DNA from 2 places in the Kitasatospora sp. NPDC127060 genome. Region 2 is predicted to be linked to the other one. Evidence: riboswitches for the same ligand, from Rfam matches in the RefSeq annotation. Region 2 holds a riboswitch; the other holds the start of a gene.

The links. Region 2 has a riboswitch for S-adenosylmethionine ahead of ACFWIS_RS24565 (aminotransferase class V-fold PLP-dependent enzyme). Riboswitches for the same ligand answer to the same signal wherever they lie in the genome.
Region 1: linked by a shared signal. The riboswitch ahead of thrC (threonine synthase) and the one ahead of ACFWIS_RS24565 (aminotransferase class V-fold PLP-dependent enzyme) in region 2 are both predicted to bind S-adenosylmethionine.

What each region holds. Positions count from the first base shown of each region.
Region 1 is NZ_JBHXEG010000041.1:5,192-10,272, forward strand. Features, by position in the region: gene ACFWIS_RS22285 (trehalose-6-phosphate synthase) at 1-674, opposite strand, end outside; gene ACFWIS_RS22290 (glucosyl-3-phosphoglycerate synthase) at 713-1,744, opposite strand; SAM riboswitch class I at 1,888-2,023, shown strand; gene thrC (threonine synthase) at 2,041-3,321, shown strand; gene ACFWIS_RS22300 (MoaD/ThiS family protein) at 3,349-3,627, shown strand; gene ACFWIS_RS22305 (cold-shock protein) at 4,179-4,382, shown strand; gene groL (chaperonin GroEL) at 4,707-5,081, shown strand, end outside.
Region 2 is NZ_JBHXEG010000048.1:20,574-25,654, forward strand. Features, by position in the region: gene ACFWIS_RS24555 (hypothetical protein) at 1-397, shown strand, start outside; gene trpD (anthranilate phosphoribosyltransferase) at 515-1,591, shown strand; SAM riboswitch class IV at 1,771-1,888, shown strand; gene ACFWIS_RS24565 (aminotransferase class V-fold PLP-dependent enzyme) at 1,941-3,305, shown strand; gene ACFWIS_RS24570 (Lrp/AsnC ligand binding domain-containing protein) at 3,323-3,604, opposite strand; gene ACFWIS_RS24575 (rhomboid family intramembrane serine protease) at 3,646-4,428, opposite strand; gene ACFWIS_RS24580 (hypothetical protein) at 4,659-4,922, shown strand; gene ACFWIS_RS24585 (NYN domain-containing protein) at 5,053-5,081, shown strand, end outside.

The DNA of each region.
Region 1 (5,081 bases), on a different contig from region 2:
TCGGTGAGGAAGCCGGCCCGGTCGGCGCCGAGGATGCCGGTCAGGACGGCCCGGGCGACGTCGTCGGGGAGCATCCGGTAGTACTCGGGCGGGGCCCAGGGGGTGTGGGAGAAGTGGCCGATCCGCAGGTCGGGGCGGGCCTGCCGGAGCAGGGCCGGGGTGAGAGAGAGGTGGTAGTCCTGCACCAGGACCGCGGCGTCCGGGGCGGCTTCGGCGGCCAGCGCGTTCGCGAAGGCGGTGTTGTAGGCCTGGTAGGAGGCCCATTCGGTGCGGAAGGCGGCGTCGAAGGAGGGCGCGGTGGGGGTCGCGTAGAGCATGTGGTGGACGAACCAGAGGGTGGAGTTGGCGACGCCGTTGTAGGCGTGGGCGAAGGTCTCCCGGTCGATGTCGAGCATCCGTACGGCCTGGCCGCCGACCTCGTGCCCGGCGAGGTCGAGGCGGCCGTCGGGGGCCTCCCGGGCGGCTCTGCGGTCGGCGTCACCGAGTGCGGCGCAGACCCAGACGGCGGTGGGGTCGTCGATCGCGGAGAGGCCGGAGACCAGGCCGCCGCCGCCGCGGCGCAGGGTCAGCGTGCCGTCGTCGGCGGTGCTGAAGGACACCGGTCCCCGGTTGGAGGCCACCAGGACTGGGGCGGTTCCGGTCGCACTCGAACGTTCGGTCGTGAGATCGCCCATGGTTGGCATCTTGCCGGGGGGTGGGGGCCGCAAACGTTTCAGTGCCGGATCGCGTACTCGGGGAGGGTGTGCATCGGGGGGCGCTCCAGGGCCGTCACGGGGTGGGTGTGGGGGGTGAAGATGGGGGTCCCCCCGGCCGAAGGCCGGGGGAGGGTCTCCGGGGCGCGGCTGAACTGGGTGAGGTGGGGGTGGACGAGGTCGGCGGAGGCCTTGAGGCGGTGGGTGCGGTCGAGGCGTTCGAGGGCGGTGCGGTAGATGGTGGCGGCCATCCGGCCGAGGGCCTGGCTGTCCTGGTGGCGGTGGTGCCGGACGCCGACGTCGACCTGGGCCAGGGCGTCCAGGCCGACCAGGTCCAGGGCGTCGACCAGCAGGCCGAGTTCGACGCCGTAGCCGGTGGGGAAGGGCAGCCGTTCGAGGAGTGAGCGGCGGGCCGCGTACTCGCCGCCGAGCGGCTGGACGAATCCGGCGAGCTCGGGCCAGTGGAGGTTGAGGAGGGGGCGGGCGACGAGTTCGGTGACCCGCCCGCCGCCGGCCGGGACGACCGCGCCGCTGTCCGTCTCCAGCGGGCGGTCGTACATGGCCTTGACCAGCTGGATGGACTCGTCGGTCAGCAGCGGGCCGACGATGCCGGAGACGAAGGCCGGGTCGAACTCGCGCAGGTCGGCGTCGACGAAGCAGACGATGTCGCCGCGGGTGACCAGCAGGGAGCGCCAGAGCACCTCGCCCTTGCCGGGGACGGCGGGCAGCCGGGGGAGGATCCGGTCGCGGTGTTCCACCCGGGCGCCGGCCTCGGCGGCGACGGCGGCGGTGGCGTCGGTGGAGCCGGAGTCCACCACGACGAGTTCGTCGACCAGGGGCACCCGCTCCATCAGCTCGCGGCGGACGGTGCGGACGATGTCGCCGACGGTGGCCTCCTCGTCGAGCGCCGGGAGGACGACGCTGACGGTGCGGCCGGTGCGCTGTTTGGCCTCCAGCAGGGTGTGCACCGGCCGCTCGGCCGCGCTCCACGAGCGGCGGCGGAGCCAGGACGCCGCCTGCGGGAGGAGCGCGGGGGTCGGTTCGGCGGGCACGGTGACTCTCCTCGGCGGGATAGGTGGAACGGGCCATCTCGCGTGGCGGACGGTCCCGTTCGAGGTTGACGCCTTCGGATACAGTCTTCGTACAGCGGTCGGACCTTCGCACGCCGGGGTCGCCGCTGAACCATAACTTCACAAGCTCATCCAGAGGGACTGAGGGAACGGCCCGTTGACGTCCCGGCAACCTTCTCGCTCGGCTGTCGTCGACAGGCCCCGGCGGGACAGGTGCCAATTCCGGCCTGTGGCGCGCCCGCGCCACGGGGAAGATGAGGAGAGAGGCCTCCGCCATCATGGCTATCGACACTGCCGCACCCGTATCCGTCGACCTCGGCCCCGCCGCCGCGCTGTCGTGTCGGGAGTGCGGAACCCGCTTCCCGCTCGGTCCCGACTTCGCCTGCCTGGAGTGCTTCGGGCCGCTGGAGATCGCGTACGAGTTCGGGAGCGAGCGCGCCGAGGAGCTGCGCAAGCGGATCGAGTCCGGCCCCGCGTCCATCTGGCGCTACGCGCCGCTGCTGCCGGTGCCGGCCGACGTCGCTTCGAAGCCCAACCTGAACCCCGGCTGGACCCCGCTGGTGAAGGCGGACAACCTGGGCCGGGAGCTCGGGTTCACCGCGCAGCTGCACATCAAGGACGACTCCGGCAACCCGACCCACTCGTTCAAGGACCGGGTGGTCGCGTGTGCGATCGAGGCGGCCCGGGCGTTCGGCTACACCACGCTGTCCTGCTCCTCCACCGGCAACCTGGCCGGTGCGGTGGGCGCGGCGGCGGCCCGGGCCGGGTTCCGGTCCTGCGTGTTCATCCCGCACGACCTGGAGCAGGGCAAGGTCGTGATGGCCGGGGTGTACGGCGGCGAGCTGGTCGGCATCGAGGGCAACTACGACGACGTGAACCGCTTCTGCTCGGAGCTGATCGGGGACCAGGCCGGCGAGGGCTGGGGCTTCGTGAACGTCAATCTGCGGCCGTACTACGGCGAGGGCTCCAAGACGCTGGCGTACGAGATCTGCGAGCAGCTCGGCTGGCGGCTGCCGGAGCAGATCGTCATCCCGATCGCCTCGGGCTCCCAGCTGACGAAGATCGACAAGGGGCTGCAGGAGCTGATCAAGCTGGGCCTGGTCGAGGACCGGCCGTACCGGATCTTCGGCGCCCAGGCGGAGGGCTGCTCGCCGGTGTCGGCGGCCTTCAAGGCCGGGCGGGACGTGATCAAGCCGGTGAAGCCGGACACCATCGCCAAGTCGCTGGCGATCGGCAACCCGGCTGACGGCCCGTACGTGCTGGACATCGCCCGCCGCACCGGCGGTGCGGTCGAGGACGTCACGGACGCGGAGGTGGTGGCGGCGATCCGGCTGCTGGCCCGCACCGAGGGGATCTTCGCCGAGACCGCGGGCGGGGTGACCGTCGGCGTGCTGAAGAAGCTGGTCGAGACCGGTCAGCTGGATCCGGCCAAGGAGACCGTCGCGATCAACACCGGCGACGGCCTGAAGACGCTGGACGCCGTCTCCGAGGCCGGGATGACCGCCGTGATCCGCCCGAGCCTGGACGCCTTCCGCGCCGCCGGCCTCGCGTCCGCCTGAACCGCCCCCCACCCCGCAAGGAGAGTCATGAGCGCCAACGTCCGCATCCCCACCATCCTGCGCACCTACACCGGCGGCGCGGCCGAGGTCACCGCGGAGGGGGCCACCCTGGCCGAGGTCATCGCCGACCTGGAGCGCAACCACGCCGGCATCTCGGCCCGGATCCTGGACGACACCGGCAAGCTGCGCCGTTTCGTCAACGTGTACGTGAACGACGACGACGTGCGCTTCGCCGAGGGCCTGGCGACCGAGATCAAGGACGGTGCCGGCGTCTCGATCATTCCGGCGGTGGCCGGCGGCTGCTGAGCCGCCCCGCTCTTTTCCGCGCCGCCCGCACGTACGGAATTCGATTCCCCGTATGTGCGGGCGGTCGCGCGTATTTCGGCGGGAATATTCCGGGTCGAGTCGGAGTAGAGTGTGGCTCTGCTGGGAACAGGGCTCCGCTCCCGGCGGACGGGGTGCGTCGCCGGAGGTCGTCCGGCCGCTGAGACCGGCCTGGGCGCCGGGTCGGGAAACATGTCAGGCAGATGTCAGAATTCCTGCAGGCATTTGAGTAATTCGTCCGCTATGTCCGGCGTGCAATGCCGATTTCCTCCCGGTTTGTTCGCTCTTGTCTCTTGGCAGGGCTGCGGAATTCCCGGCGGTTGACCCTGTTGCAGAGGGCGTCGATCCGGATACATTCAGCGGCGGTCGACGTAATCACCCGCTCACGGAAGCCGTCCGGCGCCCCCGTGCGGAGGGTTGCGGCGTGCACGGCTGCGCTCAGGGGGGGTTCCCCGGGCCGGCCTTCAAAACCAGACCCGGGCCCGCGACCTGCGGGCCCGTGAAGGGCCAGCACAGCACTAGGGGAGTTCGGAATGGCTCAGGGCACCGTCAAGTGGTTCAACGCGGAGAAGGGCTACGGCTTCATCGCGGTCGACGGTGGTGCGGACGTCTTCGTCCACTACAGCGCGATCCAGATGGACGGCTACCGCACCCTCGAGGAGGGCCAGCGGGTCGAGTTCGAGATCTCCCAGGGACAGAAGGGCCCGCAGGCGGACATGGTCCGCGCGGCGGTCTGACCCCTTCCGACTCCAGGAGCTCGGCACGGCCCACGACTGGTGGACCTCCTGCTTCTCGACGGGCCCGTACGACACGCGTCGTACGGGCCCGTTCGCGTACCCGCGCCGGCCCGGACGGCGGCTCGCGGGTTGTGGATTGGGCTTGCACTCGACCACCCGGAGTGCTAATCATTGGCGTTAGCACTCACAGTGTGAGAGTGACAGCGGACCGGGTCGGTGAGGCCCCCGGGGGCGGTAGGGGAATGGACCTCCGCACACCAGGGCCGTCCGTCGCGGGCACCCCTTGGTCCGAGCAGTCGACCGTGTCCCGGAGGACCACTTCTGATGGCCAAGATCATCGCCTTTGATGAGGAAGCTCGCCGCGGCCTTGAGCGTGGCATGAACCAGCTCGCCGACGCGGTGAAGGTCACGCTCGGCCCCAAGGGTCGCAACGTCGTGCTGGAGAAGAAGTGGGGCGCCCCCACGATCACCAACGACGGTGTCTCCATCGCCAAGGAGATCGAGCTCGAGGACCCCTACGAGAAGATCGGCGCGGAGCTCGTCAAGGAGGTCGCCAAGAAGACCGACGACGTCGCGGGTGACGGCACCACCACCGCCACCGTGCTCGCCCAGGCCCTGGTTCGCGAGGGTCTGCGCAACGTCGCCGCCGGCGCCAACCCGATGGCCCTGAAGCGCGGCATCGAGAAGGCCGTCGCGGCC
Region 2 (5,081 bases):
CGTCCTCGTCTACAGCGACGACCGCAACACCCGCGAGCAGGTGCTGACGGCACTCGGCCGTCGGCCCGCCGAGGATCTTCCGGAGCTGTCCTACCTCGAGTGCGCGACCACCCCCGCGGTGATCAAGGCGCTGGAGAAGGGCGGCATCGACCTCTGCGTGCTGGACGGCGAGGCGGTGCCGGCCGGCGGCCTCGGCCTCGGGCGCCAGCTCAAGGACGAGATCTACGGCTGCCCGCCGGTGCTGGTGCTGATCGGCCGGCCGCAGGACTCCTGGCTCGCCGCCTGGAGCCGGGCCGACGCCGCGATCTCCCACCCGGTGGACCCGGTGGCGCTGGCCGAGGCGGTCGCCACCCTGCTGCGGGCACGGGTGGCCAAGCGGGCCCCGGCCACGCGTTGAACAGCGCCGTCTCAGTACTAGAGAAGACGGGGCCGTAGGGACCCCGCCGCTCGATAGGCTGGCTCCATCCGTACGGACGTCCCCCGAGCGGGGAACCGACAACAGCTGGAGTCAGCCATGGTGAACGTGAACCCTGCGAACGGTGGTACCGACCCCGCGCAGGTGGTCCGCACCTGGCCGGACCTCCTGGCGGCGCTGTTGAAGGGGGAGGACCTCGACCGCTCGTCCACCGCGTGGGCGATGGACCGGATCATGAGCGGCGAGGCGTCCCCCGTCCAGGTGGCCGGGTTCATGGTGGCGCTGCGGGCCAAGGGCGAGACGGTCGACGAGGTCGCGGGCCTGGTGGACGCGATGTACGAGCACGCCGAGCCGCTGGAGATCCCCGGCCCGGCGGTCGACATCGTCGGCACCGGCGGGGACCGGGCGAAGACCGTCAACATCTCGACCATGTCGGCGATCGTCGCGGCGGCGGCCGGGGCCAAGGTGGTCAAGCACGGCAACCGGGCCGCCTCCTCGTCCAGCGGGTCCTCGGACGTGCTGGAGAAGCTCGGGGTGGTGCTGGACCTCTCCCCCCGGCGGGTGGCCGAGGTGGCCGAGGAGGTCGGGCTCACCTTCTGCTTCGCGGCGAAGTTCCACCCCTCGATGCGGCACGCCGCCACCGCGCGGCGCGACCTCGGGGTGCCCACCGCGTTCAACCTCCTCGGCCCGCTGACCAATCCGGCGAAGGTCACCTCGCACGCCATCGGCTGCTTCGACACCCGGCTGTCCGGGCTGATCGCCGGGGTGCTCGCCCGGCGCGGGGCGACGGCGCTGGTGTTCCGCGGCGACGACGGCCTGGACGAACTGACCATCACCACCACCTCGCGGGTCTGGGTGGTGCGCGACGGGGGGGTCACCGAGACCACCTTCGACCCGCGGGACGTCGGCATCGAACTGGTCGGCATCGAGGCGCTGCGCGGGGCCGACGCCGCGTACAACGCCGAGGTGGCGCGCCGGCTGCTGGCCGGGGAGCGCGGGCCGGTGCGGGACGCCGTCCTGCTGAACACCGCGGCGGCGCTGGTCGCGCTCGACATGGGCGACGCGCCGCTGGCCGAGCAGCTCGCGGCGGGCATGGTGCGGGCGGCGGAGGCGATCGACTCGGGCCGGGCGCAGGACCTGCTGCGGCGTTGGTCGGAGGCCACCAGCCGGATCTGAGGCGGCACTTGAGGGCCCGTGCCGGTTCGTCGGCACGGGCCCTTCGCGCGCGCCCCGAGCCGATGCGCCCCGAGCGTCGGCGCCGGGTCGGAGCGCCCCGGAGGCGAGGGGCGAAGACGCCGTCCGGATGGTGGATGGCCGTTTGACCGTCCGACGTACCCGACCTAGAGTCTTCGCCAGGTCATGAGTGACAGCGTCAAGCCCCAGCTTGCTGTCCGGCAACCCTCCGTCCGTGGCGGGGTGCCCTGGGTGAGGACCGGGTCGCCGGGCACACCGTCCGCGCGACAAGCGCGGACACCGGACGACGAGTACTCCCGGGGTCCCTTACCCCGTGAAGGAGTGCATCCTCATGTCCCTCGCTCTCGAAACCGCCGCCCCGCTCGCCGTCCTCGGCCACGACGTCCAGGTGCCGCTGGCCAGCGGTGCGAAGGTCGGCTACGCGGCGCTCGACTACGCGGCCAGCGCGCCGGCGCTCCAGCGGGTGTGGGACGACGTCGCCGCCTACGCGCCGTACTACGGCAGCGTGCACCGCGGGGCCGGGTACCTCTCGCAGCTGTCCACCGACCTGTTCGAGCAGAGCCGACGGACCGTCGCCGAGTTCCTCGACCTGCGCGAGGGCGACCAGGTGGTCTTCACCCGCGCCACCACCGACTCGCTCAACCTGCTGGCCGCGGCGGTGCCGGCCGGCACCCGGGTGTTCGCCTTCGAGACCGAGCACCACGCCTCGCTGCTGCCCTGGGCGCACGCCGGGCTGGAGGTCGGGTACCTGCGGGCGCCGCGCTCGCGGGCCGAGGCGGTGGAGGCGCTGGAGACCGCGCTGGCCGCCGCGCCCGAGGGCCCCAAGCTGCTGTGCGTCACCGGCGCCTCCAATGTGACCGGCGAGCTGTGGCCGGTCGCCGAGCTGACCGCGACCGCGCACCGGTACGGCGCCCGGGTGGTGCTGGACGCCGCCCAACTGGCCCCGCACCACCGGGTCTCGGTGCGCGAGCTGGGCGTCGACTGGATCGCCTTCTCCGGCCACAAGCTGTACGCGCCGTTCGGCGCCGGGGTGCTGGCCGGGCGGGCCGACTGGCTGGACGCGGCCGAGCCGTACCTGGCCGGCGGCGGGGCGACCCGGACGGTGGCCCGGGAGGCGGACGGCTCGGTGGCGGTCCAGTGGCACACCGGCCCGGCCCGGCACGAGGCCGGCTCGCCCAACGTGATCGGCGCCTACGCGATCGCCTCGGCCTGTCGGGCGCTCACCGAGGCCGGCTTCGACGCGCTGGAGGCCCGGGAGCGGCAACTGGTCGACCGGCTGACGGCCGGGCTGGCGGAGATTCCGGAGGTCCGGGTGCTGAACCTGTTCGGCGCCGGCTCGGCCCGGGTGGGCGTGCTGTCCTTCGTCGTCCGGGGCTGGAACAGCTCGCACTTCTCGGCCGCGCTGTCCGCCGAGTACGGCATCGGGGTGCGCGACGGGCTGTTCTGCGCCCACCCGCTGGTGCGGACCCTCCTGGGGGACGAGGACGTCGCTCCGTCCGAGTGCGGGGCGCCCGAGCCCTCGCTGCCGGGCGAGCGCAGCCTGAACGCGATCCGGGTGAGCTTCGGGGCGGGCACGCCGGACGAGCACGTGGAGCGCTTCCTGACCGCCGTCCGCGAGCTGGTCACCGACGGCGCGGCGTGGAACTACCGCAACGAGGGCGGCCGTTGCGTCGCCGACACCCGACGCGAGGGCTGAGGGGTGCGGGCGGACCGCTACTCGTCCAGGCCGAGGGCGAAGGCCGCTTCCAGGTCGTGCTGGGAGTAGGTGCGGAAGGCGATCTGGGTCTCGGTGTGGGCCACGCCCGGGACCTTGTTGAGCCGGCCCGGGATGACCTCGGCCAGGTCGTCGTGACGGCGCACCCGGACCATTGCCACCAGGTCGTAGCCACCGGTCACCGAGTACACCTCGCTGACCCCCTCGATCGCGGCGATGGCCTCGGCGATCTCCGGGATGCGGTCGACACTGGTCTTGATCAGGACGATGGCAGTGATCACTGTGCGGGCTCCTTCATGGGGTGCGGCCAGCGTATCGGGCCTCAGCCGGGCCGTCTCGGGGGGTGTCCGACCACGGTGCAGGCGTACAGGAAGCCGGCCGAGAAGCCGATCACGTGCACCAGGTAGGCCACCCCGGGCCCGGCCGAGTGCACCGACCACCACTGCAGGGCGAACCACAGGCCGAGCACCAGCCAGGCCGGGAAGCGCAGCGGGAGGAAGAGGAGCAGCGGGACCAGGGTGGTCACCCGGGCCCGCGGGTGGAAGCGCAGGTAGGCGCCGAGGGCGGCGGCGATCGCGCCCGAGGCGCCGATCAGGACCCGGGTGGAGTCCGGCGAGCGGGCCTCGGCGAGCGCGAAGCCGTACGAGGCCAGGCTGCCGGCGGCAAGGTAGAAGAGGAGGTACCTGGCCCGGCCGACCCGGCGTTCGACGGTGGGGCCGAAGACGTGGAGGAAGAGCAGGTTGCCCAGCAGGTGCAGCCAGCCGGCGTGCAGGAAGAGGCCGGTGAGGGCGGACACGGCGGGGTGCTTGCCCGGGGTGGGGGCGGCGGGGCAGCCGGGGACCGGGTCGGGGGCCTCGGCCAGCTGCTCGGCGGTGAGCGGGTGGCCGGTCAGCAGTTCGGCGGGGACGGCTCCCCAGCGCTGCTCGTAGCGCTGCTCGGCGCAGATCCGGGCCTGGCCGGTGCCGTACAGCGGGTTGACGCCGGCCGCCGGGCCGAGCAGGAAGACCAGGGTGTTGACCGCGATCAGGGCGTAGGTGACCGCCGGGGCGGCCACCGCCGGGCGGCCGTCCCGGGCGTCGGTGTGGCCGGGGGTCGCGAGCGCCATGCGGCCAAGCATCCCTCCGGGCGCGGCAGGTGACACGGCGGTTTACGGCAGGTGGACTACCGGTCCGTCCGGTGGGCCGGAACGGGCTCCGGTCATCTCGGCTGACCGGTGGTCCTGATGGTTGCCCCAGGCAATAGGCTTGGGCCGGGCAATCCCGCCTCCCGCCGCCGACGCCGGGGCTCCGGGGGGAGCGCCTAGCCCACCCAGGGAACCAGCCGAGAGGATCCCCGATGACCGTCCCCGCCCTGACCGCCGAGACGCGCTGGCGCTGCACGCTGTGCGGCAACCTCACCCGCTTCGACGTGACCCGTACCGCGCGGGTGACCGAGTTCCTGCACTTCGACCTGGCCGGCGAGTCCGAGGTCGAGGAGACCGAGGTGCACAGCGAGACGATCGAGTCGGTGCGCTGCCGCTGGTGCAACGCGGTGGACCAGGTCGAGCTGGTGGCCCGCCCGGGCGCCGAGGGCGCGGAGGCCCCCGCCGCGCAGGGCTGACCCCTCCGGTGCGGCGGGCGGTGCGCGACGCGGCCGTCCACCGCACGGGACAATACAGACAAGACGCACGGAGCGTGACGACAGGGGCGGCCGCGGCCGCACCCGCTGGATCAGGATCGGAGCCGAGGACGTGGTGGACGCAGCGAGGGAGCCCGGCGA